DNA from 2 places in the Enterococcus sp. DIV0210g genome. Region 1 is predicted to be linked to the other one. Evidence: predicted binding sites of a transcription regulator. Region 1 holds the regulator's gene; the other holds the start of a gene.
The links. Region 1 encodes CtsR, which represses protease genes until heat stress. Its sites were predicted from a motif close to TTGGTCAAAAAAGGTCAAANA; they were not measured.
Positions count from the first base shown of each region.

Region 2: clpP (ATP-dependent Clp endopeptidase proteolytic subunit ClpP) is a predicted target of CtsR. The motif match lies at 2,982-3,002, and genes of this name have one in related genera.

Region 1 covers NZ_CP187903.1:2,565,704-2,577,492, forward strand. Annotated here, with positions in the region: gene IGI64_RS12225 (helix-turn-helix domain-containing protein) at 1-1,402, opposite strand, end outside; gene IGI64_RS12230 (helix-turn-helix domain-containing protein) at 2,259-3,683, shown strand; gene gor (glutathione-disulfide reductase) at 3,756-5,105, opposite strand; gene IGI64_RS12240 (peptidase U32 family protein) at 5,600-6,847, opposite strand; gene IGI64_RS12245 (peptidase U32 family protein) at 6,863-7,786, opposite strand; gene IGI64_RS12250 (ATP-dependent Clp protease ATP-binding subunit) at 8,047-10,536, opposite strand; gene IGI64_RS12255 (CtsR family transcriptional regulator) at 10,544-11,011, opposite strand; tRNA gene IGI64_RS12260 (tRNA-Arg) at 11,146-11,219, opposite strand; tRNA gene IGI64_RS12265 (tRNA-Pro) at 11,284-11,357, opposite strand; tRNA gene IGI64_RS12270 (tRNA-Arg) at 11,375-11,448, opposite strand; tRNA gene IGI64_RS12275 (tRNA-Leu) at 11,459-11,544, opposite strand; tRNA gene IGI64_RS12280 (tRNA-Gly) at 11,563-11,634, opposite strand; tRNA gene IGI64_RS12285 (tRNA-Thr) at 11,644-11,716, opposite strand; tRNA gene IGI64_RS12290 (tRNA-Leu) at 11,739-11,789, opposite strand, start outside.
Region 2 covers NZ_CP187903.1:719,105-730,893, reverse strand. Annotated here, with positions in the region: gene hflX (GTPase HflX) at 1-524, opposite strand, end outside; gene miaA (tRNA (adenosine(37)-N6)-dimethylallyltransferase MiaA) at 524-1,450, opposite strand; gene IGI64_RS03590 (glycerophosphodiester phosphodiesterase family protein) at 1,454-2,188, opposite strand; gene IGI64_RS03585 (hypothetical protein) at 2,375-2,902, opposite strand; gene clpP (ATP-dependent Clp endopeptidase proteolytic subunit ClpP) at 3,082-3,675, shown strand; gene IGI64_RS03575 (gamma carbonic anhydrase family protein) at 3,738-4,235, opposite strand; gene efrB (multidrug efflux ABC transporter subunit EfrB) at 4,258-6,018, opposite strand; gene IGI64_RS03565 (ABC transporter ATP-binding protein) at 6,015-7,745, opposite strand; gene IGI64_RS03560 (DNA-directed RNA polymerase subunit epsilon) at 8,124-8,336, shown strand; gene rnjA (ribonuclease J1) at 8,338-10,017, shown strand; gene IGI64_RS03550 (TetR/AcrR family transcriptional regulator) at 10,165-10,671, shown strand; gene IGI64_RS03545 (cold-shock protein) at 10,851-11,051, opposite strand; gene radC (RadC family protein) at 11,201-11,789, opposite strand, start outside.

The DNA.
Region 1 (11,789 bases):
GATTGCTCCAAAAAGAACGTGTTGGCACCTTCGATATTTTTAGGATTTCGGAAGAGACACGACTTGAATTGAGCGAAAGATCGGTTAACACAAGATCATATTGATTGATCAAATAATAATCTAAAGTGAAGATGTCTTCTTTATAGATATCGATTGTTTTGAAAAAAGGATATTTATTTAAAATTAGATTTTTATATAACAGTGACACCCCTGCTTCTTGGGAACTTAACACTAAAATCGATTTTTCTTTCAATTTAGGCTCTACTTGATACAGCAGCCTTTTTGAGGAAACCATTAGTTCCAGCAACAGTTCTTTGTATAGAAAGTCATTTTTTCGAATATGCGTCAGATTCGATATCACCAGTGCATTTTGATAGGCTTTCCAGATGCGCGGCCGTTCTTTTAGAATTTTGTTATAAAAAATATCTGTATAGCTTATCCTGAAAATCGTCAATTCTTTATAGAAATCGATAAAATTTGAAAAATAAACAATCTTCTCAGCGGTTGCAGGTTCTTCAATATCAAGCAAAAAATAAAACTGTTTGATAAGAAGGCCTATTTTTTGAAAAGTGTAGTTATCGATGTCTTTAGGATTCGCAAATAATAAACTGATATACGAACTCAAAATATTAGAAACATTTTTTTGATTTACTGCAAATTTATATTTTTGGTCCATTGTTGTACAAAAAACGGTATCTTCTTGGATCGTACTCAAGATCGATTGCACGACATGCGGTTTATCGATTAGATTTTCTTCCGGAATAAGATGATTGTTTCCGATACGAATGACCGAAGTAAAGATGTAATAGACAGCGTGGATCATCTTAGACGCACTAGAATTTGGATTTTCCTGTTTTTTCAAACAGCGTTTCAACATCTTATAAATAGTCTCAAAATGCGGCAAATCTTTTTCCTTATATATTTCTCTGAACATACTTGAGAAAAGTTTGCGGACCTGTATTTCATTCCCCGTTATCGTTACCTTTGTATCTATAGAGATTTTGACGTCTTTTTTTTCTTTGGCAAAGTACGTATTTATTTTTGCAATACTTCTCCGAACGCTTGTCTTGCTTAAAAATAGTTTTGCGGCAATATCAGATAAAGTCGGTTCTTCAATAAATGCACACTTTAATATCCGAATGTTCACAGATATATTGAGAATCTTGACGAAGATATCATCTAGATTCAAATGACCGGGCATCTTCAATGTCACCCCTTTGTATTGATCAATTTCTATATACGCCGGAAAACAAGTTGTATTGAAATTGTCGATATCTGTCACTATCGTTTTATCTGTCACCCCCAACTCTTTCGCTAAATCATTCGTATCTGAAACATCCATGCTTAACAAACACACTAATGCGATTTGCCTTTCTAATTGTTTTTCCAAAAATCCTATCATGATATGTTCTCCTTTCTAAATCAACCCTTTCATCTATCGTACAGTTATTTAGGTAAGTCCTTAGCCTCCTCTTTTTTTTCTATTCGGAAAAATTGATTTAGAAACAAGCGTTTTCTATGTTATAATTATAGGGTTTTTAAAAAACATAAATAATAACGTATATACAAGTTTTTAAAGTATGTAAGAACTAGCAAATAACCTTCATTTAATTACAGTATCATCTGATAGTCCATTTCCTTCAAAAAAGAAGGCGAATAAAAATAATAATATGCCATTGTATAAAAAACATAACGAAATTTCATTTCTAAGTCAAAACATATCCATCGAATTCAACAAAAAATCTTTAAATATAGCAATAAACACACTTATGCAAACAAATAAAATAAATTTTATAATAACTAAAATAAAAATAATTTCAGTAATTTTATATAGCAGAAACTTTTATTTCCAAAAATAGAATTATCTTTACCAATAACATAAAAATAAACAATTTTTTAATTAAAGCAGATATATCCAAATAAAAAAGCATAAATTAAATAACTTAATTATATTAATTTCAAGTTTATTAAATCACTCTAAATCGTTATTTTTAAACACAACATTTTGAATTTGAAATATTCCGACTATTTAATTGTTAAAAATCACTGTTATTTTCTTATTTTGCTCTCTTTTTTTGTTATCATTAAAATTGAATTTTGTTAATACTCAATACAAAATATGTGATTTACCTATTAAAAATGAGAAAATAAAAAATAAGAAAGTTTGAATATTAAAAAACAAAAAGGAAAGGAAGTGAATGGGCGTTTTGTTTCATTAAAGACAACTTTCTATCAACGCCCTCTAAATGACAAATGAAATGAGCATCCTCGAAAAATCTTCCGAGCGGCAGATAAGATTAGCGTTGTTGCTTAGTATGGACCATTGGAACGCCGACTCGCTAGCAGATAAGATTGGTGTCTCCAAAAAAACGCTGATGACTGATATCTCAGCATTCAACTTTTCCTATGCCCCTGCGTACATAACTGTTACTAAACATAGCCAAACCATTTTGAAATTACCTCCGCACTTGAATCTGGAAGATATTATTAAAAAAATATTGAATGAGTCGGCACATATCAATGTCCTGAAAATGATCTTCATGGAACAGCCTACTTTGACTGCTTTATCTAAAGCGCTGTACCTTAGTAAAGCTAGTATCCGCAGAATCATCATTCGCATCAATCATTACTTTCAGCATAAACAGCTGCCGATTACACTCAGTCTTGATCCAAATGTTCAGATAACTGGCGATGAAATATACATAAGACAATTTTTTTGCAGCATGTTTCGTGAACTTTATACACCTAAACAATTACCCTGTTTTGAGATGATTGCTACTCTTTTAAATCGTTATTTTAAAAAGAAAGAAAAAACGACAGAAATCACTACATACAAAAGGATTTTTGGCATTTACTATCTATTTACATCTATCATACGCATTGGACAAGGCCATTTAACAGCAGATTCTCAATCTCTTTCAAATTTTGAAAATATCGAGCTTTTTTATGAAATTGCCAAAAATAACACTGTTTTCAGTTCTACTGTACAAAAGAAATATAATTTCTGTGTAAATAGACAGACGATTTCAAATCTATTAAGTTCGAATATCCAGCTGTTATTTCTAGATGATATTCCTTGTTCAGAGAGTGATTTGCACCATTTAAAAGCTTTCACAGACTACTTTTATGCTTTGTTAGATATCCATGACTCTCTTACACCTGAACATATCAGTCAACTGCAACTCTTTATAACATTTTATAAAGAATTGCAGCTTTTCAAGACGTGTTATATCGAATTATTTTTTGATACGATTCTAAAAGATCATGTAGATATACTTCATAGTTACGAGAATAGTATTGTTAAGTTCGGCTTTTATACGATAAAGAAAAAACAGCTTCTCTATGAAGAACTGCTGCTCGAATTAATTACTTTGTCACCTGCATTATTAAATCGTCTCATTCCAAAAACAAAAATCGATACCGTGTTACTTCTTTCTTATCAAGAAAAAAGAGTTTCTTCTTTATATAAACAATTGCTGTTGAAAAAATTCCCTCGTCTTGACCGTATAGATATCTATACAGATAATGTGTTTACAGTTGATTATCGACTGCTTAATGATTATGACTTAGTGTTAACAGATGTTGAACTCGAAACTTCTAAATTAGCAACCAAAATTTTAAAGATCTCTAAAATACCAACGACCTCGTTTTGGAACAATCTAGAGATGCTTTTCCATACGTAAAAGACAAGAAATAAGACAAAAAAATGCCCTCAGTCAATGAACATAAAACTGAAGGGCATCTTTTTTTATTTTTTAGCGCATCGTTACGAACTCTTCTGCACCAGTTGGATGGATCGCTACTGTGTTATCAAAGTCTTTTTTAGTTGCGCCCATTTTGATTGCTACAGCGAATCCTTGCAGCATTTCATCAACGCCTACACCAATTGCGTGCAAGCCGATGATTTTTTCTTCTTCGCCTAAACAGATCAATTTCATTTCACATTTTTGACGATAGTCATTCAATGCAAAATACATTGGTGTAAAACGTGAACGATAGACTTTGATTTGGTCTTTGCCGTATTTTTCCAAAGCTGCTTCTTCCGTAATGCCGATTGTAGCAATTGGCGGATGCGTGAAAATAACCGTCGGAACCAAATCATAGTTCAAATGTTCTTCTGTTTTTCCATTGAATAGACGTTCAGATAATCGGCGGCCAGCAGCAATAGCAACTGGTGTCAAATCGAGTTTTCCAATGATATCTCCCACAGCAAAAATGTGCGGATCTGTTGTATTCTGGAATTTGTCTACTTTGATAAATCCGCGTTCATCCAAAGCAACATTAGTGTTTTCTAAATTCAATTTTTCTGTATTTGCGATTCTTCCGCCGGCAAATAAAACACTGTCTCCAGTCAATTCTTCACCATTTTCGAACGCCACTGTATAGCTGCCGTCTTCATTTTTTCTGATTTCTTTTGCGGTATGCTGTGCATAGGTTTTGATACCAGCTTCTTGATACATCTCGACCAAGTTATCTGACAACATTTTATCAAAGGTGCGTAGTGGACGTTCATTACGATAAGCCCACATCACTTCTCCGCCTAACCCATGGATAACACCTGAAAATTCAGCAGCGATATAGCCTGCCCCTAAGATGATCGTACGTTTAGGCAATTCAGTCATCTTGAAGAAACCGTCAGAATCTATTGCGTATTCACCGCCAGGAATCGTCATTTTACTTGGACGACCTCCAGTTGCAATTAGAATTTTTGGTGCAGTATATTGTTTGCCTTCTACTTCGATTGTTTGGCTGTCAACAAATGTTGCATAACCTTGGATCGCTTTGACACGATTGCTGTTCAATCCACGTTCGTAAGCTCCATGAAGAAAATCGATGTATTTTTCACGTCTGGAAACAAGACCAGCAAAATCGAAATCCTTGATCTCTGCGTTGATGCCATAGCTTGCTGCATCTCTTTCAATCGTTTCGATGATCGTACTTGCTTGCCACATCACTTTTTTCGGTACGCAGCCAACATTGACACAAGTACCACCTAAATATTTTGCTTCGACCAATAATACTTTTGCGCCATGCATTCCTGCGCGGTTGGCTGAAGCAATTCCTCCTGATCCTCCGCCAACGACTATATAATCATAAGTTTCCATTTTTTTCCTCCTCGTTTCACGGGTAAATGATATCAGAGATTTTATATGTAAATGCTATTAAAACGTACATTTTTTTTACATAACGAGCTGAGTCGCTCATGTGTTGCTCTGATGGTTTGGTATTTTTCAGCAAAACCTGATCTCTCAGTAATTTTCCACTGAAACTAGACAATAACTCAAAATTTTCCAAAAGTCTAGAAAGAGGATTTCAAAACGTTTTCTATATCTAATACATTCATGACCTCTATTCAAAAGGGATTCACAAAGCTGACTTTCGGCATTAAGTCAAAATCCGCTAAAACATGAAAAGTTATTTTAGTGGATTCTTCTTTACTGATTTGAACTGAACAGCTCGTTCACAACCTCTTTTATAAACGGTGTTCACAAAGCTAACTTTCGGCATTAAGCTTTTGCCAGCTAAAATATGGAAAGCTATTTTAGCTGGCAAAAGAGTCTTAACGCTCAAGTCATAACGCTTTGCTCACAACCTCTTTTTAATCCTTCAACTTACGGATCATATCTCCTGGTTTGACTGGCTGTGCAACTGGCATCGTCAATACCATCATTGGATTTGGAGCACGGTCGATTGATTCGCCATCTTCGTTATACATCACTTCTACTGTTTGATGGAAATGATTGAATCCTGGTCCATAAAATTCAATCGAATCGCCTACAGAAAACAGATTTCTTTGACGGATTGTTGCTATTTGTGTTTTTTCGTCATAGGCTAAAACTTCTCCGACAAATTTATAAACAGGGATTTTGCGGCGTGCACCGAAAAGCTGTTCATTTTCTGAAGGTGTATCATAGTAAAAACCTGTCGCTAATTCGCGTTGGGCTACTTTCCAAAGTTCATCGATCCACTCTTGTTTGCAGACATAGTTTTCAGGATCTTCCATATAGCTGTCTACGGCTGCTTTGTATACATTTGACACAGTTGAGACATAATGGATAGACTTCATTCTTCCTTCGATCTTGAAGCTGTCTACTCCGTTTTCAATCAATTCAGGAATGTGTTCGATCATTGCCATATCGACTGCGCTCATCGAATATTCTTCTTCCACTTCGCCTGATTTGGTCAAGCTTCGGCGTTCTTGTCCAAACGGCATATCGAATAGATCATATTTCCAGCGGCAAGATTGCGAACAGCCGCCTCGGTTAGCATCCCGCATAGACATGTGATTAGATAGTGTGCAGCGTCCAGAATAAGAAATACACATCGCTCCATGGATAAACGCTTCGATTTCGATATCTGTGTTTTTACGGATTTCTGCTACTTCTTCCATCGAAACTTCACGCGCTAAAACAACTCGTTCTAAACCTTCTTCTTTCCAAAATTCCAATGTTTCGTAGTTTGTTGCTGATGCTTGTGTCGATAAATGGATAGGCAAACCAGGCGCTTCTGTTGCACAAATCTCGATCAATGCTGGGTCAGAAACAATCACTGCTGAAATTCCAACATCACGCAAATTACGGAAAAATTCCCCTGCTCCTTCTTGGTTTCCCTCATGTGTGACCATATTTGCGGCAACATAGACTTTTGCATTGTGTGCTTTGGCAAATGCCACACCTTCTGCCATTTCTTCATAGGAGAAGTTTCCCGCACGGCTTCGCAAACCATAGGCATTCCCGCCGATATAAACAGCGTCCGCACCATAATGGATCGCTGTCTTCAATTTTTCCAGTGTTCCAGCTGGAGCTAGGACTTCTGGACGTTTTAATTTTTTCTTTTCAGTAATCATTCATCCTGTACTCCTTTACTTGATTGCTTCAGGATCTAGGTAAAAGAATCCTGTATCTAATTCTCGATTTTCAGGGTGTAATTCTTTTATTCTTTGAGTTGCGGCTTCTTGTTCTTCTGGTGTCCAAGTTCCTGACTCGATTTTTTGTTTAGCTTCTACAAAAATTTTCGCGACAGCAATAAACCGATCACCGGGAGTAAAGATACCATCCAATTTCCACGTACGGTAATTTTCGTCAAATAGCAACTGCAATTCATTACTTAAATTGATATCGTTATTCGCAAAAATATGCGTACCATGCGTGTCTTCATAAATAGAATAATGTGTTTCGTCCTTTTTGGGTTCTGAGATGAAAAGCCCACGTTCACGGCTGACTTCTTCATCTTGTTTGGTAAAGTTATAATAGTTTTGCAATAACGGACGTTTAGATTGATGAATACATGTTGCCCCATAAACGAGTACTTCTGCAGGGATCTCTAACATTTCCTGCATTTTCTTCATTTCTTCAAAAGGCACTTCTCTCGCTAATACTGCGCCAACTGCTCCTTTTTTGCCCCAAAAATTGATTTGACGTGAACTAGTCACAAGTGTCTCACCATCGTATATATAAGGTATTTGAAGGTCAGCATTCTTTTTCATTGTATAAATGACCCCAGTATCTCCGACAGTGATGACATCCACATTGATCTCTTTTAGGAAACGAAGATATTCAGGGATTTTTTTCATTTTTTCCGGGTGCATGAGCCCGTTCACAGCGATATTCGCTTTTTTACCATGTTTGTGAATCAATTCTACTAATTGGCGCTGCTCTTCTCGTGTAAAAGAATGAGGCAGTCTTAGACCAAATGTCTCTTCGCCAAAATATAAAGTATCTACGCCTGCTTCCAGCAATTCTTCTGCTTGAGCCAGGGACTCGATAGTCGTAATGATTTCTATCATGTTTACCTCCTTCTGCAACGTCATAATAGTAGCATAGCTGTCAGAACTTTCCAATAGAACTTTTATTTAAAGTCGGATTTTTGAAAGTTTCAAAGAGGGGATTTTTTTAAAAGAGAGCGGCTATCTTATATCAAACAAAACAAATTTATCTGATGTTCAAAATACCGATTTTTCTATTTTGAAAAAATATTTGTTATTTTTAATAAAAAAAGACTGGGACTTGTCAATGAATGACAAGTTCCAGTCTGTATAATCTTTTATTATGCTTGAGGGACTAGATTTTTTTGTTTAGGTTTGGGCTTTCGTACATTTAAAGTGATTTTACCTTTTGAACCGCCAATCGTTACATGATCGCCAAGATGGATTTGTCCGCTTAATAATGCTTCGCTTAGACGATCTTCTACTTCTTTTTGCAATGCTCGGCGGATTGGTCTTGCACCATATTCTGGATCAAAACCGACTTTTCCGATCACATCGATTGCAGCTTGAGTGATTTTGATTTTCACACCTTGTTCTGCTAAACGTTTGACGATTGTTCTGCTCATGATTTGGACGATTTCATGGATTTCATCTTTTTCTAGTGAACGGAATACGACCGTTTCATCGATTCGGTTTAGGAATTCTGGACGGAATGCTTTTTTCAGCTCTTCCAAGATACGTTTTTGCATTACTTTATGGTCTTTTGTTATGTCTTGGACATTAAATCCGACATTTTTTTCTTCTCGAATTTGTGTTGCGCCAATATTTGAAGTCATGATGATGATGGTATTTCTAAAATCAACTTTTCGACCTTTTGAATCAGTCAAATGTCCATCATCGAAGACTTGAAGTAATAGATTGAAAACATCTGGATGAGCTTTTTCAACTTCATCAAGCAAGACCACAGAATAAGGTTTTTGACGGATTTTTTCGGTTAATTGTCCGCCTTCATCGTAACCGACATATCCTGGAGGTGAGCCAATCAAGCGGCTTGTGCTGTATTTTTCCATGAATTCTGACATATCGACACGGATCAATGCATTTTCACTGCCAAACATTGCTTCTGCCAATGCTTTTGCTAACTCTGTTTTCCCGACTCCTGTTGGCCCTAAGAACATGAATGAACCGATTGGGCGTTCTGGATCTTTCAATCCGCTGCGGGCTCTGCGGATCGCTCTTGAGACAGCTTGGACCGCTTCGTTTTGCCCAACGACACGTTTGTGGAGAATCGATTCTAATTCCAGCAAACGTTCGCTTTCTTTTTTCTCTAATTGGCGCAATGGTACGCCTGTCCATTGTGATACCACAGCAGCAATGTCTTCTTCTGTTACTTTGTCAGAATAGCCAGTATTCTTTTCAGCTTCTGCCATCATTGATTTTTCTAGTTTCTGATAGACACTCTTTTCTTTTTGGCGTAATTCAGCCGCTGTTTCAAAATCTTGACGGCGAATTGCTTGTTCTTTTTGATCAATTAGGTCTGAGACTTGTTTTTTTAATTTATCGATTTCTGTTAATTCAGTCGTCCGATCTAAGCGTACTTTTGCAGCAGCTTCATCAATCAGATCTATGGCTTTATCAGGTAGTTGTCTAGAATTGATATAACGAACAGACAATTGCACGGCTGCTTTAACTGCTTCATCTGTTATTTCTACGTCATGGTGTTCCTCGTAACGTGAACGCAGACCTTTTAAGATTTCTTCCGTCTCATCTGCCGTTGGTTCATCTACTTGGATACGCGCAAAACGTCTTTCCAAAGCAGCGTCTTTTTCGATGTATTTTTGGTACTCATCAAGTGTTGTTGCGCCAATCGTCTGCAATTCTCCACGTGCTAATGCTGGTTTGATAATATTTGAAGCATCGATTGCTCCTTCTGCTCCGCCAGCACCGATCAGTGTATGCAATTCATCAATAAACAAGATGATTTGGCCGTCTTGATAGATTTCGTCGATTACTTTTTTCATGCGGTCTTCAAATTCACCGCGGTATTTTGTTCCAGCAACTAATGAGCCCATATCCAGCATCATCAAGCGTTTGTCTTTCATCGTATCAGGTACTTCGCCATCAACGATTTTTTGAGCAAGACCTTCTGCGATAGCTGTTTTACCAACACCAGGCTCGCCTACTAAAACAGGGTTGTTTTTTGTTCGTCGGCTAAGGATCTGAATCAGTCTTTTGACTTCATTTGTGCGTCCTACTACTGGATCCAATTGATTTTCTCTTGCTGATTTTGTCAAATCTCTGGCAAGTGAATCAAGTGTTGGTGTTCCTTTCACTGATTTTTTACTTTGCGGTGTACGACGGCGGTTCATCCCGTTGCGTACATCTTCGTTCAACCCCATTTTTTTCTTTAAGGATTGGCGAAGTTTAGGCAAGCTGACACCTAGGTTTAATAGGATTCGGTTAGCCATGATACTTTCATCTTTCAGTAAGCTAAGCAATATATGTTCTGTACCGATTTTCTTTGCTTCCATTTTTTGTGCATCGCTGCTAGCCAAAGCAAAAATCTGTTTGGTTCTTGGAGAATAAGGGAGATATGCACCTCTTGTATAAGATTGTACCTCTCCATAACCAATAAGATGTTCGATTTCTTCGCGGATATCCATATCATCAATATCCATTTCGCGAAGTGTCTTTCCAGCTATCCCATCTGGTTCTAATACTAATGCTAGTAATAAATGTTCTGAACTAACAGATTGGTGCTTGAATATTTTTGCTTCTTGTTGTGCAAGTTCTAACACGATCTGTGCTTTTTGCGTAAATAATACATCCATTTATGATTCACTTCCCATCTTCATAACTTAAACGTTCAAGAAAAGCTCTTAAAATCTGAGCACGAATATAGTTCTCGTATTCGCCAAAGTTCAATGTACTTTTAGCTACTGCGCTCAGCATTAGATTCCCTTCTTTTTTCGTAATAATTTGATCTTCGTATAATTTTTGAACAATTGCGAATGCATCTTTTTCATTGATCGTTTTATCAAATAAATGATTGATTTGATCCAACATTTGCCGTTTATCCGAAATTTGGACTTTTGCAATTCGTATATAACCGCCGCCTCCGCGTTTGCTTTCGACTAAATAACCGCGTTGAATCGTAAATCTGGTATTGATAACGTAATTGATTTGCGAAGGTACACAATTAAAAAGATTAGCCATTTCAATTCTCTGAATCTCTATCATTTCATTTTTTTCTAAAAATTTCTTGATGTATGACTCGATTAAATCTGAAGTATTTTGATGTGCCATCACATTCATTCCTTTGACTAATATTGACCTTAATTATAGCGAAATTAATAAGAGAATGAAAGGAGAAAGCTTTTTGTTAAAAATATTTTTAAATTAAAGACAAAAAAAGATACGGAATGAAAATTCCGTATCTACGCGCCCAAGAGGAGTCGAACCCCTAACCTTTTGATCCGTAGTCAAACACTCTATCCAGTTGAGCTATGGGCGCATATTCAATTGTTAAAGATAGTATAATCCGAAATACTGTAAAAAGCAATTAAAAATAAAAAAAATCGGGAAGACAGGATTCGAACCTGCGACCCCTTGGTCCCAAACCAAGTGCTCTACCAAGCTGAGCTACTTCCCGAAAATATAAAAAGACTACGCGCCCAAGAGGAGTCGAACCCCTAACCTTTTGATCCGTAGTCAAACACTCTATCCAGTTGAGCTATGGGCGCATATTACAAATGCCGAGGACCGGAATCGAACCGGTACGGTGATCACTCACCGCAGGATTTTAAGTCCTGTGCGTCTGCCAGTTCCGCCACCCCGGCGTTTAGTGGTTTTGGCAAAGCGGAAAACGGGGTTCGAACCCGCGACCCCCACCTTGGCAAGGTGGTGCTCTACCACTGAGCTATTTCCGCATAGCAAAATGCCGGCTAAAGGATTTGAACCCTCGACCCTCTGATTACAAATCAGATGCTCTACCAACTGAGCTAAGCCGGCCTATTCACAATAATCATATTTATGCGGGTGAAGGGACTTGAACCCCCACGCCGTAAGGCGCTAGATCCTAAAT
Region 2 (11,789 bases), 760 kb from region 1:
TCTTTTTTTACTGCAAGGATTTTGTTGCGGATGTGCCGGCGGTCTGTTTCAAGCTTTGTTTCCCCTGGCCCTCTTGTACCGATCCCTCCGCCAAGACGAGACAACGATTTTCCTTGTCCAGCTAAACGCGGCAGCAAATAGTTTAATTGGGCTAATTCTACTTGCAGTTTTCCTTCCTTCGAACGAGCACGCATAGCAAAAATATCCAGGATCAGCTGCACTCTATCAATGACAGGCAGACCGATTGCTTCACCAATCAGCTGACTTTGACGCGGACTTAATTCATGGTTGAAGATCACGATATCCGCTTCATTTGCTTCTGCCTGCTGCGCTAATTCGGCTAATTTCCCTTTACCAACAAGTGTCTGACGATCGACTTGCGGACGTTTTTGTGTCAATGTATAGACGACTTCACCTGAGGCAGTCTGCGTCAAATTTTTCAATTCTTCCATTGATTCTTCAAAATTCGCATAATTATTTTCGGTTTCTACGCCGACAAGGACCGCTTTTTCTTTTTTCTCCATTATTTTTCTGCCTCCATCCATTGTTGGACTAATTCTTCGATCTGCTTTTGTTCTTCTGGATGCTGGATCAAATCGAACCATTGGACAGACATCCGATTTCGAAACCAAGTCAGCTGCCTTTTTGCGTAGCGGCGAGAATTTTGTTTGATAGTCTCAACCACTTCAGGTAAAGTTTCTCTTCCTTCAAAATAAGGAAAGAATTCTTTATATCCGATTCCTTGTGCACCTTGGGCTTCTTTTAACGAGTAAACAAATTCAGCTTCTGCTTCCAGCCCGTTATCCAGCATCATGTCCACACGCTGATTGATTCTTTGATACAGCAGCTCCCTCTCTGTATCCAGCCCAATCATCAAATAGTCATAAAGCTTAGCTGGCTGTTCTTTTGGCGCAGTGATGCTTTCGCCCGTGCGTTCAAAGACTTCCAATGCACGAATGACTTTCCGCTGGTTGTTCCAGTGGATTTTTTCAGCTGCGGCAGGATCTGTTTGGTTTAATTTTTCCCACAGCGCTTCTTTTCCGTATTGCGTGGCAAACTGCTCATATTTTTCTCGGATCATCGCTGATTCTTCTTCATTTTCTTCGCCGCCTAAACGAAAATCATAAAGTAAGGATTGGATATATAATCCGGTTCCTCCAGCGACGATTGGCAAATGCCCTCGTGCGGTTATCTCTTCGATCAGCTGGCGCCCCATGTTTTGAAAATCAGCCGCAGAATACATGCCATCTGGTTCAACGATATCAATCAGATGATGAGTGATTCCCTGCATTTCTTCCTTGGTAACTTTCGCTGTACCGATGTCTAATTTTTTATAGACTTGCAGAGAATCCCCGCTGATAACTTCGCCATTGAATTTTTTCGCAAGCTCAATACTTAATGCAGTTTTCCCGACAGCAGTCGGTCCTGCGATCACTAATACTTTTTTCATCATTTACCTACTTTTTATAGATTGCCGAATACGTAATGCTTTTTCGGGGTAATCTGTGATAACTCCATTGATAGCCCAGCCTAAGACTTCTTTGAGAAGCGCCTCATCATCCACTGTCCATACGCGAAGGGCTTTAGAAAAATCTTTTGCTGCATCTGGATTATCTAAGACCCATTGATAGTGCGGATGTAATCCTTCAATATAAGAAAGTTCTTGAGCAATTGCTGGTTTTTTCTTTGAGTCGCGCATCAAAAGATCAAGCTGGATACCTGGTTCAAGTTCAGCCATTTTCTCTAAAGATGCTTGGTTAAAACTGCAATAACTGTGCTGAAAAGGCCAATCTCTGCTGGCAGCTAATTCTGCTACTTTTTCTTCGATTTGCGGATACTGGAATTTATCGGTTTTCAATTCGATCATAACCATACCGCGGTAATTTTTCTGAAGGAACAAATCAAATGTTTCTTTCAGTGTCGGTACTCTTGCCGAAGAGTTTTTGTCAAACCAGCTGCCAGCATTCAGCTGCTTGATTTCCGCTAATGTTTTTTCGCGGATCAATCCTTTGCCGTTAGTCGTTCGGTCAACTTCTTCATCATGCATGACGATCAATTCCTGATCCTTGCTTAAATGGACGTCCAGTTCCACTGCATCCGCTCCAACTCTTACGGCTTCCGCAAAAGCGGGCAATGTATTTTCCGGGTGCGTCCCGCTGCTTCCTCGGTGTGCGTAGATTTGTATCATTTTCCCCACTCCAGTCTTGTTTATTGTACCACAGCATAAGCTGAAAAAACATTTGCAAGAACGCTGGCTTTTCTCGTTTCAGCTTGCTTTTCCACCTAAAAAAATCCAGCGGTCTTAAACTTTCCTAATAGTGAAAACTCCGCAAAACCATCGTGATGTTTTGCGGAGTTTTCTGTATACGTACATTTAATACCAGACACTATCTTTAGTAAAAAAACCGACTGGCTGTTTCGTGATTTTTTTCAATTGTGCTTTTTTCTCATTTGTCATTTCCGTCAGATTATCCGTAAAGTTCTCCAAGATCACTCGACCACCTTTATAAGCATAGCCGCCGATTTTCATCGTTTCATCTGGTGACAGGATCACTTTTCGATGAGCGATTGCCTTGAATAATTCATCTAAGATATGGTTTGGCAAATAAAAATTGTTTTGTGTGGCGAATGATTGCAGATACGCAAAATCATCGATTGTGATGTAACAATCATCAAACGCATCAAAACTCACGTACTCTTCCATCAATGTTGTACGTTTTTGCAAGATCTGATTGATTTTTTTGTTCAATTGATTCAATGTTTCGATTTCTTTGACTTTTAGTTCTAGTTCGCGCCGCCGTTGTTCTTTTTTTTCAAAATAACGCATTTGGATCATAAAGCCGATATATACGAGCAATGCTCCGACCAAAACTCCAGTAAGTCCTATGATGCCGACCATCAATATTGGTTCCTCCTCTATACTTTCTTCTCATTTATCATAACATAAACTCTAAATTCACGACCATTTTGCGAGAGTTTTTTATTTGACCTTTTCTGACCAAAAATGTATACTTCTTTTTAGGTATTGAACTGACTTTATGTTAAACTATTTCTGAAAGATATTTAAGGAGGAAATTTACTATGAACTTAATTCCTACAGTTATTGAACAATCATCTCGCGGCGAAAGAGCCTATGATATTTACTCACGCTTATTGAAAGACCGCATCATCATGTTAAGCGGTCAAGTAACAGATGATTTAGCAAATTCTATCATTGCACAGTTGTTATTTTTAGACGCACAGGATTCTGAAAAAGATATTTATCTTTACATCAATTCACCTGGCGGATCTGTAACAGCTGGTATGGCGATTTACGATACAATGAACTTCGTCAAAGCGGATGTACAAACAATCGTTATGGGTATGGCTGCATCAATGGGAAGCTTCTTATTGACTGCAGGTGCAAAAGGCAAACGTTTTGCTTTGCCAAATGCTGAAATCATGATCCATCAACCTCTTGGCGGTGCACAAGGTCAAGCAACTGAAATCGAAATCGCTGCACGCCACATCTTGCAAACACGCGACCGTTTGAATAAAATCTTAGCGGAACGTACAGGCCAACCGCTTGAAGTCATCGAAAAAGACACAGACCGTGACAACTTCATGACTGCTGAACAAGCAAAAGCGTATGGTTTGATCGATGAAGTAATGGAAAACAGTTCTTCATTGAACTAAAAACTGCATCCTCTGCTATAAAACAACAGAGCCGACGATCTTTCTTGATCGTCGGCTCTGTTTTAGTTTTCATTTGGATAAGGTTGAAATTCACCGGCTAGATATTTTTCGCCCAATTCAACATAATGGGTTGCATTTTGCCGATTTTTTTCGATTTCTTCTTCAGTCAAGGGACGGATGACTTTGGCTGGACGACCAAAAGCTAAGACGTTTGGCGGAATCACTTTTCCTTCCGTCACGAGCGATCCTGCACCAATCAAACTGTTTTCACCAATCACTGCATGGTTCAAAATCGTAGAACTCATGCCGATCAATGCGCCATTTTCGATCTTGCAACCATGGATCATACATTGATGGCCGACTGTTACGTTTTCGCCAATCGTTACAGGTGCATCATGGTCAACATGGATCACTGTTCCATCTTGGATATTCGTTCTGCTTCCGATCGAGACCCAGTTGCTGTCACCTCTTACTACTGCTTGGAACCAAATCGTTACATCTTTTGCTAAAGTCACATCTCCAACGACTGTGGCATTTGGTGCAATAAAGAGTTTGTCCATTTTTTCCCCTCCAAAAAACAGCTTATTCTGCTGCTTCTGCAAATTGGCTGTTATACAATTTTTCATAAAAACCGCCTTTTGCCAGCAAACTTTCATGTGTTCCTTTTTCAATGATTTGTCCTTGGTCCATCACCAAGATCAAATCAGCATCGCGAATCGTTGACAATCGATGCGCGATCACAAAACTTGTTCTGCCTTTCATGACACGATCCATAGCTTTTTGGATCAATGCTTCTAAACGAGTATCGACAGAACTCGTTGCTTCATCTAAAATCAGGATTTTCGGATCAGAGATGATTGCACGGGCAATCGTCAACAGCTGTTTTTGACCTAAGGAAACATTGTCGCCTTCAGAATTGATCATCATCTCATAGCCATTTGGCATCGTTCGGATAAAGTGATCGACATTTGCTGTTTTTGCAGCATCCACGATTTCGTAATCTGTCGCATCCAATTTACCAAAGCGGATATTTTCAGCAATCGTTCCTTCGTAAAGCCAAGCGTCTTGCAAGACCATCCCAAATAATGAACGAACATCGCTTCGATTCATCATTTTTGTGTCTACGCCGTCGATTTTTATCGCTCCGCTGGTCACATCGTAAAAACGCATCAGCAAGTTGATCAGAGTCGTTTTCCCTGCCCCAGTTGGTCCAACGATCGCTACAGTTTGACCTGCTTTGACTTTAAAATTCAAGTCTTGGATCAATGGTTTCTTTGGATCATACGCAAAATCGACATTTTCAAACGTGACATTTCCTAAGAAGGTTTCTGGCAAAGGAACATCGACTAAGTTTTCTTTTTCTTCCGGCTCGTCTAAAATCTCAAATACACGTTTTGTCGCTGCGGAAGCACTTTGCAAAACAGAAGACAATTGGGTGATATTTCCCATTGGCTGACTAACTTGCCAAATATATTGGATAAATGCTTGCAATTGCCCGACAACGATCGCACCAGAAATCACGTAGAGACTTCCCATGACAGCCATTCCGATATACGTGGCATAAGCAGTCAACTGGACTAACGGCATCATCAAGCCGGAGATGAATGCTGCACGAAAACCATAATGTTTCAATGTGTGATTGACTTTTTTGAAACCATCCAATGTTTCTTTTTCACGACCATAGACTTTCAAAACGCTGAATCCGGTCATATTTTCTTGAACATAGCCATTCAGTTCTCCCAAAGAATTTTGCATGCCTTGGAAATATTTTTGAGAAAGATTGACGATTGTTTTGGAAATCAAGATCGACGCAGGAATCATGATCAAAGAAATCAGTGCCATCATCGGCTGGATATAAAACATCATAGCCACAGCCATCGTAATCCCTAAAATCGCATTGACGATGCCGATAAACGCTTGCTGCAGCGCACCGCTGACAGCATCAACGTCATTGGTTACCCGTGAAAGGATATTTCCTTGCTGGTTTTTATCAAAATACGAAACAGGCAAGCGATTGATTTTTTCTTCGATATCTCTTCGCAGGTCTTTCATCGCATTTTGCACCACATTGGTCATCAATACACCCGCCAGCAGCTGCGAAACACAATAGCCTGCACCAACTGCTGCAATCCAAATCAAACATTTGATAACATAAGAAAAGTTGATTGCTTCGCCATTTGCGATATTTTTTGAGATTTCCGTCGTCGGTAAACCTGTGACATACGGCCAAGCAGCATTGAACATTACTGTCAGAACAGTGAATAACAGGACTAAGAAAAAGGTAAGCTTATAAGGATTCAAATAATGTGCTAATCTTGCGAAAGAAGAGAATCTTTTTTTCATGCTAATTCCTCCTTCGATAATTGAGAAGCGGCAATATCATAATAAATTGGACAATTTGCTAACAATTCTTTGTGCGTCCCCATGCCGATAACTTCTCCTTCATTTAGAACAACGATTTTATCTGCATGCATGATTGTTCCTACACGTTGAGCAACGATCAAGACAGTAGATTCTGTCGTTTCTTTTTTCAGACGTGCACGTAATTTGGCATCTGTCTGATAATCAAGTGCAGAGAAGCTGTCATCAAAAATGTAGATTTCTGGTTGGCGGATGATTGCACGGGCAATCGCCAAGCGTTGTTTTTGTCCGCCAGAGAAGTTCGATCCGCCTTCTGAAAGCGGCTCGTTGAATCCTTCTGGTTTACGGGAAATGAATTCTGCTGCTTGCGCGATTTCAACCGCACGCTCTAATTCTTCCTGCGTCGCATCTTCTTTACCATAACGCAAGTTTTCAGCGATTGTCCCTGTGAAAAGTAACGCTTTCTGCGGAATAAACCCGATTTTATTTCTCAAACTGCTTAGTTTATAATCTCGTACATCGACACCATCAATCAAAATCTCTCCGTCGCTTACATCATAAAAACGCGGAATCAATTGGATCAGTGTAGACTTCCCGCTACCAGTACTACCGATGAAAGCCACTGTTTCTCCTGGAGAAGCGGTAAAACTGACATTGCGGATCACTGGTTCTTGGGCATGTCCAGGATAAGCAAATGTCACATTTTTGAATTCGATATACCCTTTTGTTGCAGTTTTTGTCACGCCATTCTCGTCTTCTTTGATGGCAGGTTGTGCATCCAATGCTTCTTGGATACGTCCTGCTGATACTGCTGCACGAGGATACATCATAAACACACTCGCAAATAACATGAATGAGAATAATGCATGGAAAATATATTCAATAAAAGCAATCAAGTTTCCGACTTGTAATGTTCCGTGGTCGATTTGGACGGTTCCGCTCCAAATGATCAAGACCATCACGATATTGAATAAGAAATAAAACCCAGGTTGCGCGATAGCCATCAAACGGAATAAGCTTTTAGAGCTTTCCGCATAGTTTTCATTGACTTTTTTAAATCGTGATTCTTCAAATTTTTCATTGACGAATGCGCGGATGACACGCAATCCAGACAAATTTTCGCGTAAAATACTATTGATCTTATCTAAATTTTTCTGCTGTTTCGTTGATAAAGGTTCGGATATTTTTGCAATTGCTACTACTGATAACAGTAAAACCGGCAATGCACCTAATACGTACAAACTAAGAAACGGGCTTGTCCGCATAACCATATATAAACTAACGATAAACATCATTGGCGCCATAAAACCGATCCGTAAGATGTTTTGTAAAAACAGCATGATCTGATAGGCATCATTAGTCGTCCGTGTAATCAAGGAAGAAACACCCAGCGTTTCATATTCTTGATGTGAATAACTTTGGACTTTTTCAAAAAGATCATCCCGGATATCTGCGACAATATTTGTCGTGATCCGTGAACCAAAATAACCCAAAAGAATATTCATAATGATCCCGACCACCGTAATCACAATCATCAAGATCCCCTGCTGTCTGATATAATCGGTATCATTGTGTCGAATACCATAGTCGATCATTCGCGCCAAAATCGTCGGCAGCCCGATCTCGATCAAAATAAACCCGAATACACAAATAAAATCGAAAAACAGTAATGTTTTGTATTTCATCGTGTAATGCCACATTAATTTCATTTTTTCATCTCCTTTTTTCCCTAAAATTACCCATTACTAAAAATCATAGCACAACCAATTTGGGATTAGAATAGCTATTGACAAAAAGTTCTATTTCCTTTTTATTTAAGAAATTTCATGCCTCCTTTACTTGATTTCTATACTTATGAGCCATTCTGTGCTAGAATAAAAAATAATTGTTGTATATCTTTATACACACAACGGACGGTTGAAAAAAACACCAGACGGATAAGCAAACGAGGCTTATCTCTTTGATGCGAATCCTTGATTCTTATCAAAGCATACCGATTATCAGGTGGCATGCCCCCTCGTTTTGTGATGTCTAAATGATCAACTAGTTAATTTCCTGCATATTAAGCAGATAAAGGAGAAATCAGCATGATTTATAAAGTTTATTACCAAGATACAAAAGTACGCAACCCAAAACGTGAAGAAACACATTCTCTTTACATCGAAGCTAATTCAGATGTAGACGCACGTCAACGTGTTGAAGAAAATACCCCATACAATATCGAATTCGTTCAACTTCTAGAAGGAAGCCATCTAGAATACGAAAAAGAAAATGCCGAATTCAAATTAGCGGAGTTTTAAGATGAAACTTTCCATCAAAAATAATGAGACAGGCGTCTTCGCAATTGGTGGATTAGGTGAAATCGGGAAAAATACGTATGGGGTACAATTCCAAGATGAGATCATCCTGATCGATGCCGGAATCAAATTTCCGGAAGACGAACTTCTTGGGATTGACTATGTAATTCCTGACTACAGCTATATCATTCAAAACTTGCATAAAGTAAAAGCTCTAGTCATCACCCATGGTCACGAAGACCATATCGGCGGGATCCCATTCTTGCTGAAACAAGCAAATATCCCTATTTATGCTGGGCCGCTTGCTTTAGCACTGATCACAAATAAATTAGATGAGCATGGTTTGCTCCGTGATGCAGAACTTCACGAAATCTACGAAGATACGATCATTCGTTTCCGAAAAACTTCTGTCAGCTTTTTCAGAACGACTCACAGTATCCCAGATGCTTTAGGTGTCGTTGTCAAAACACCTTCTGGAAATATCGTAGCTACAGGAGATTTCAAATTTGATTTCACACCTGTGGGCGAACCAGCAAATCTTCATAAAATGGCGAGAATCGGTGAAGAAGGCGTGTTATGTCTATTATCAGACAGTACGAATGCCGAGATTCCTACATTTACAAAATCAGAAAAAACAATCGGTACTTCTATCCTAAAAATCTTTGAAAAAATAGAAGGCCGTGTCATCTTTGCCAGCTTTGCCTCAAACATCTTCCGTTTGCAGCAAGCAGCAGATGCCGCAGTAGCAACTGGACGAAAAATCGCCGTCTTTGGCCGAAGCATGGAAAATGCGATCGTCAATGGTCAACGCCTCGGCTATATCAAAGTTCCAGATGGCACATTTGTTGACGCTCATGAAATCAATCGTTTGCCTGCAAATGAAACGATGATTTTATGTACAGGATCACAAGGAGAACCGATGGCAGCATTGAGTCGGATCGCAAACGGCAACCACCGTCAAATCCAGATCCAGCCTGATGATACAGTGATCTTTTCAAGTTCGCCTATTCCTGGGAATACAACAAGCGTGAACCACTTGATCAATCTTTTATCAGAAGCCGGTGCAGATGTCATCCACGGAAAAATCAACAATATCCATACTTCTGGTCATGGCGGCCAAGAAGAACAAAAATTGATGCTCCGTTTGATGAAGCCAAAATATTTCATGCCAGTCCATGGAGAATTCAGAATGTTGAAAATCCATGCTTCTCTGGCACAAGATACAGGCGTACCAGCTGAAAACTGCTTTATTTTAGAAAACGGCGATATGCTTGCCTTAACTGCTGATTCTGCTAGAAATGCCGGACATTTTACTGCTGGCGACGTTTACGTAGACGGCAGCGGTGTTGGTGATATCGGCAATGTAGTCTTACGTGACCGCCACGTTCTTTCAGAAGAAGGTTTGGTCTTAGCAGTTGCAACTGTCGACATCAAAAAGAAAGAAGTTCTTGCTGGACCAGATATCTTGTCTCGCGGCTTCGTTTATATGCGTGAATCCGGCGAAATGATCAATGAAGCACAACGCATTCTTTTCCATGCATTGCGTGAAGTTTTGAATGCGCCAGATTGTTCTGAACATAAAATGAAGGAAGCAATGTCTAGCGCTCTTCAACCATTCTTGTTCGAACGTACGGAAAGACATCCAATGATCTTATCGATGATCATGACACCAGATGAAGCATAACTCAAATAGAACGACTGTTTTAAAAAAACAGTTGTTCTATTTTTTATTTTATAAAAATTTCGCAGTAAAAATAAAATTTGCGCACAAAAAATGATTTTTTTTACGTAAATTGACTATTTTACCGCTTTGTTTTGTGTTATTTTAAATATGATACAACTAAAGGGGGAGATTTTTATCGTTCGCACACAAAAATTTCATCGAGAAGACTTGTTGAAAGGTGCATATGAAGTCGTAGTCACTGAAGGGTTCAGTCAATTCAAAGCACGGAAAATCGCCGCGAAGATCAACTGTTCGACGCAGCCTATTTATCGCGAGTTTGAAACAATCGATGATTTCAAAGAAGCTGTTTGCCAATATGTCGTCCAAACCATGAACCGCTTTTTGTTCAAGCAGAGCATCTCGAATCTATCGGATCTTCAAAAACGGATCTTTTTATTTGCCCAAAAAAATCCAAAAGCATTTCAGCACTTCTTTTTGACTGAATCATTATGCTACCAAATGCTGAAAAAACAATTTTCATCGTATTTCGAAGAACTTTCTGCAGCCGAGAATCCCGACACAAGTCTTGCAAGCGATTTCGATACTTTTTGGTTCACGACCTTAGGAAAAGCAACATTGATTAGCAATAATTGTTTATTTGATGAAAGTGCCTAATCAATTGCGTCTTCGCAAAAACAAAAAAAGCTTGGGACAGACAAAATCAAATCTGCACATGGCTGGAAGAACTTCTTCTGCCTGCTGCACACCGATTTTGTCTATTATCCAAGCTTTCTTTCATACATATAAAAACAAGAGATTGGGTAACAGATGCTACCCAATCTCTTATTGTTTGATTACGCTTTTTGAACGTTTGTAGCTTGTGGTCCGCGGTCTGATTCTTCCACGTCAAAAGTCACTGCTTGACCTTCTTCTAAAGTTTTGAATCCGTCGCCTTGGATAGCTGAGAAATGTACGAATACATCTGTTCCATCTTCGCGAGAGATAAATCCAAATCCTTTTTCTGCGTTAAACCATTTTACTGTACCTTGTTCCATGTGTAAAAAACCTCCTCGTGCGTAAGCACTTATTTGATTGTAACATTGCTCGTGTACGATAGAGGTGCAACAAATGTTTCAACTTCTATTCCCAAACAAAATTACACTATAATTGTACACTTGCTCCCATTTTTTTGCAAGAAAGCTAATCAACCTTCTTCCAATACTCCTTCTTCTCTCATGCTGAAATACTCTTCTCGTCCGATAACCAAATGATCCAAGATCTCGATCCCCATCAATTCGCCGCATCGCAGCACCCGTTTGGTAAACAGCAGATCTTGCTGTGATGGGATCACGTTTCCGCTGGGATGATTATGCGCCAAAATGATCCTCGCTGCTGAATAGCGGACAGCAAAATGAAAAATCTCTCGCGGGTGTGCGATCGACTGATTCAGCGACCCAACAAATAACGTTTTTTTGATCAGCACTTTATTCTTCGTATCCAGATAAATGCAGACGAGATGTTCCTGTTTATGATCTTTCATTTCCGCAATCAGCTGCTGTGCTAATTCAAAACTTGCTCGAATCGTCGGACATTCTTCTGGCTGAGCGTCTTGGATTCTTTGGCCTAATTCAATCAGTGCTTTGATTTCAATTGCTTTGACCTTCCCTATCCCTCTGACCTTCTCTAACTCATTCAACGTTGCCTGACGGAGCATCACCAAGTCGCCAAATGCTTTCAGAAGATTCGCTGCCACCTCCATCACATGATAAGGATGTTGTCCTGTTCGTATCAAG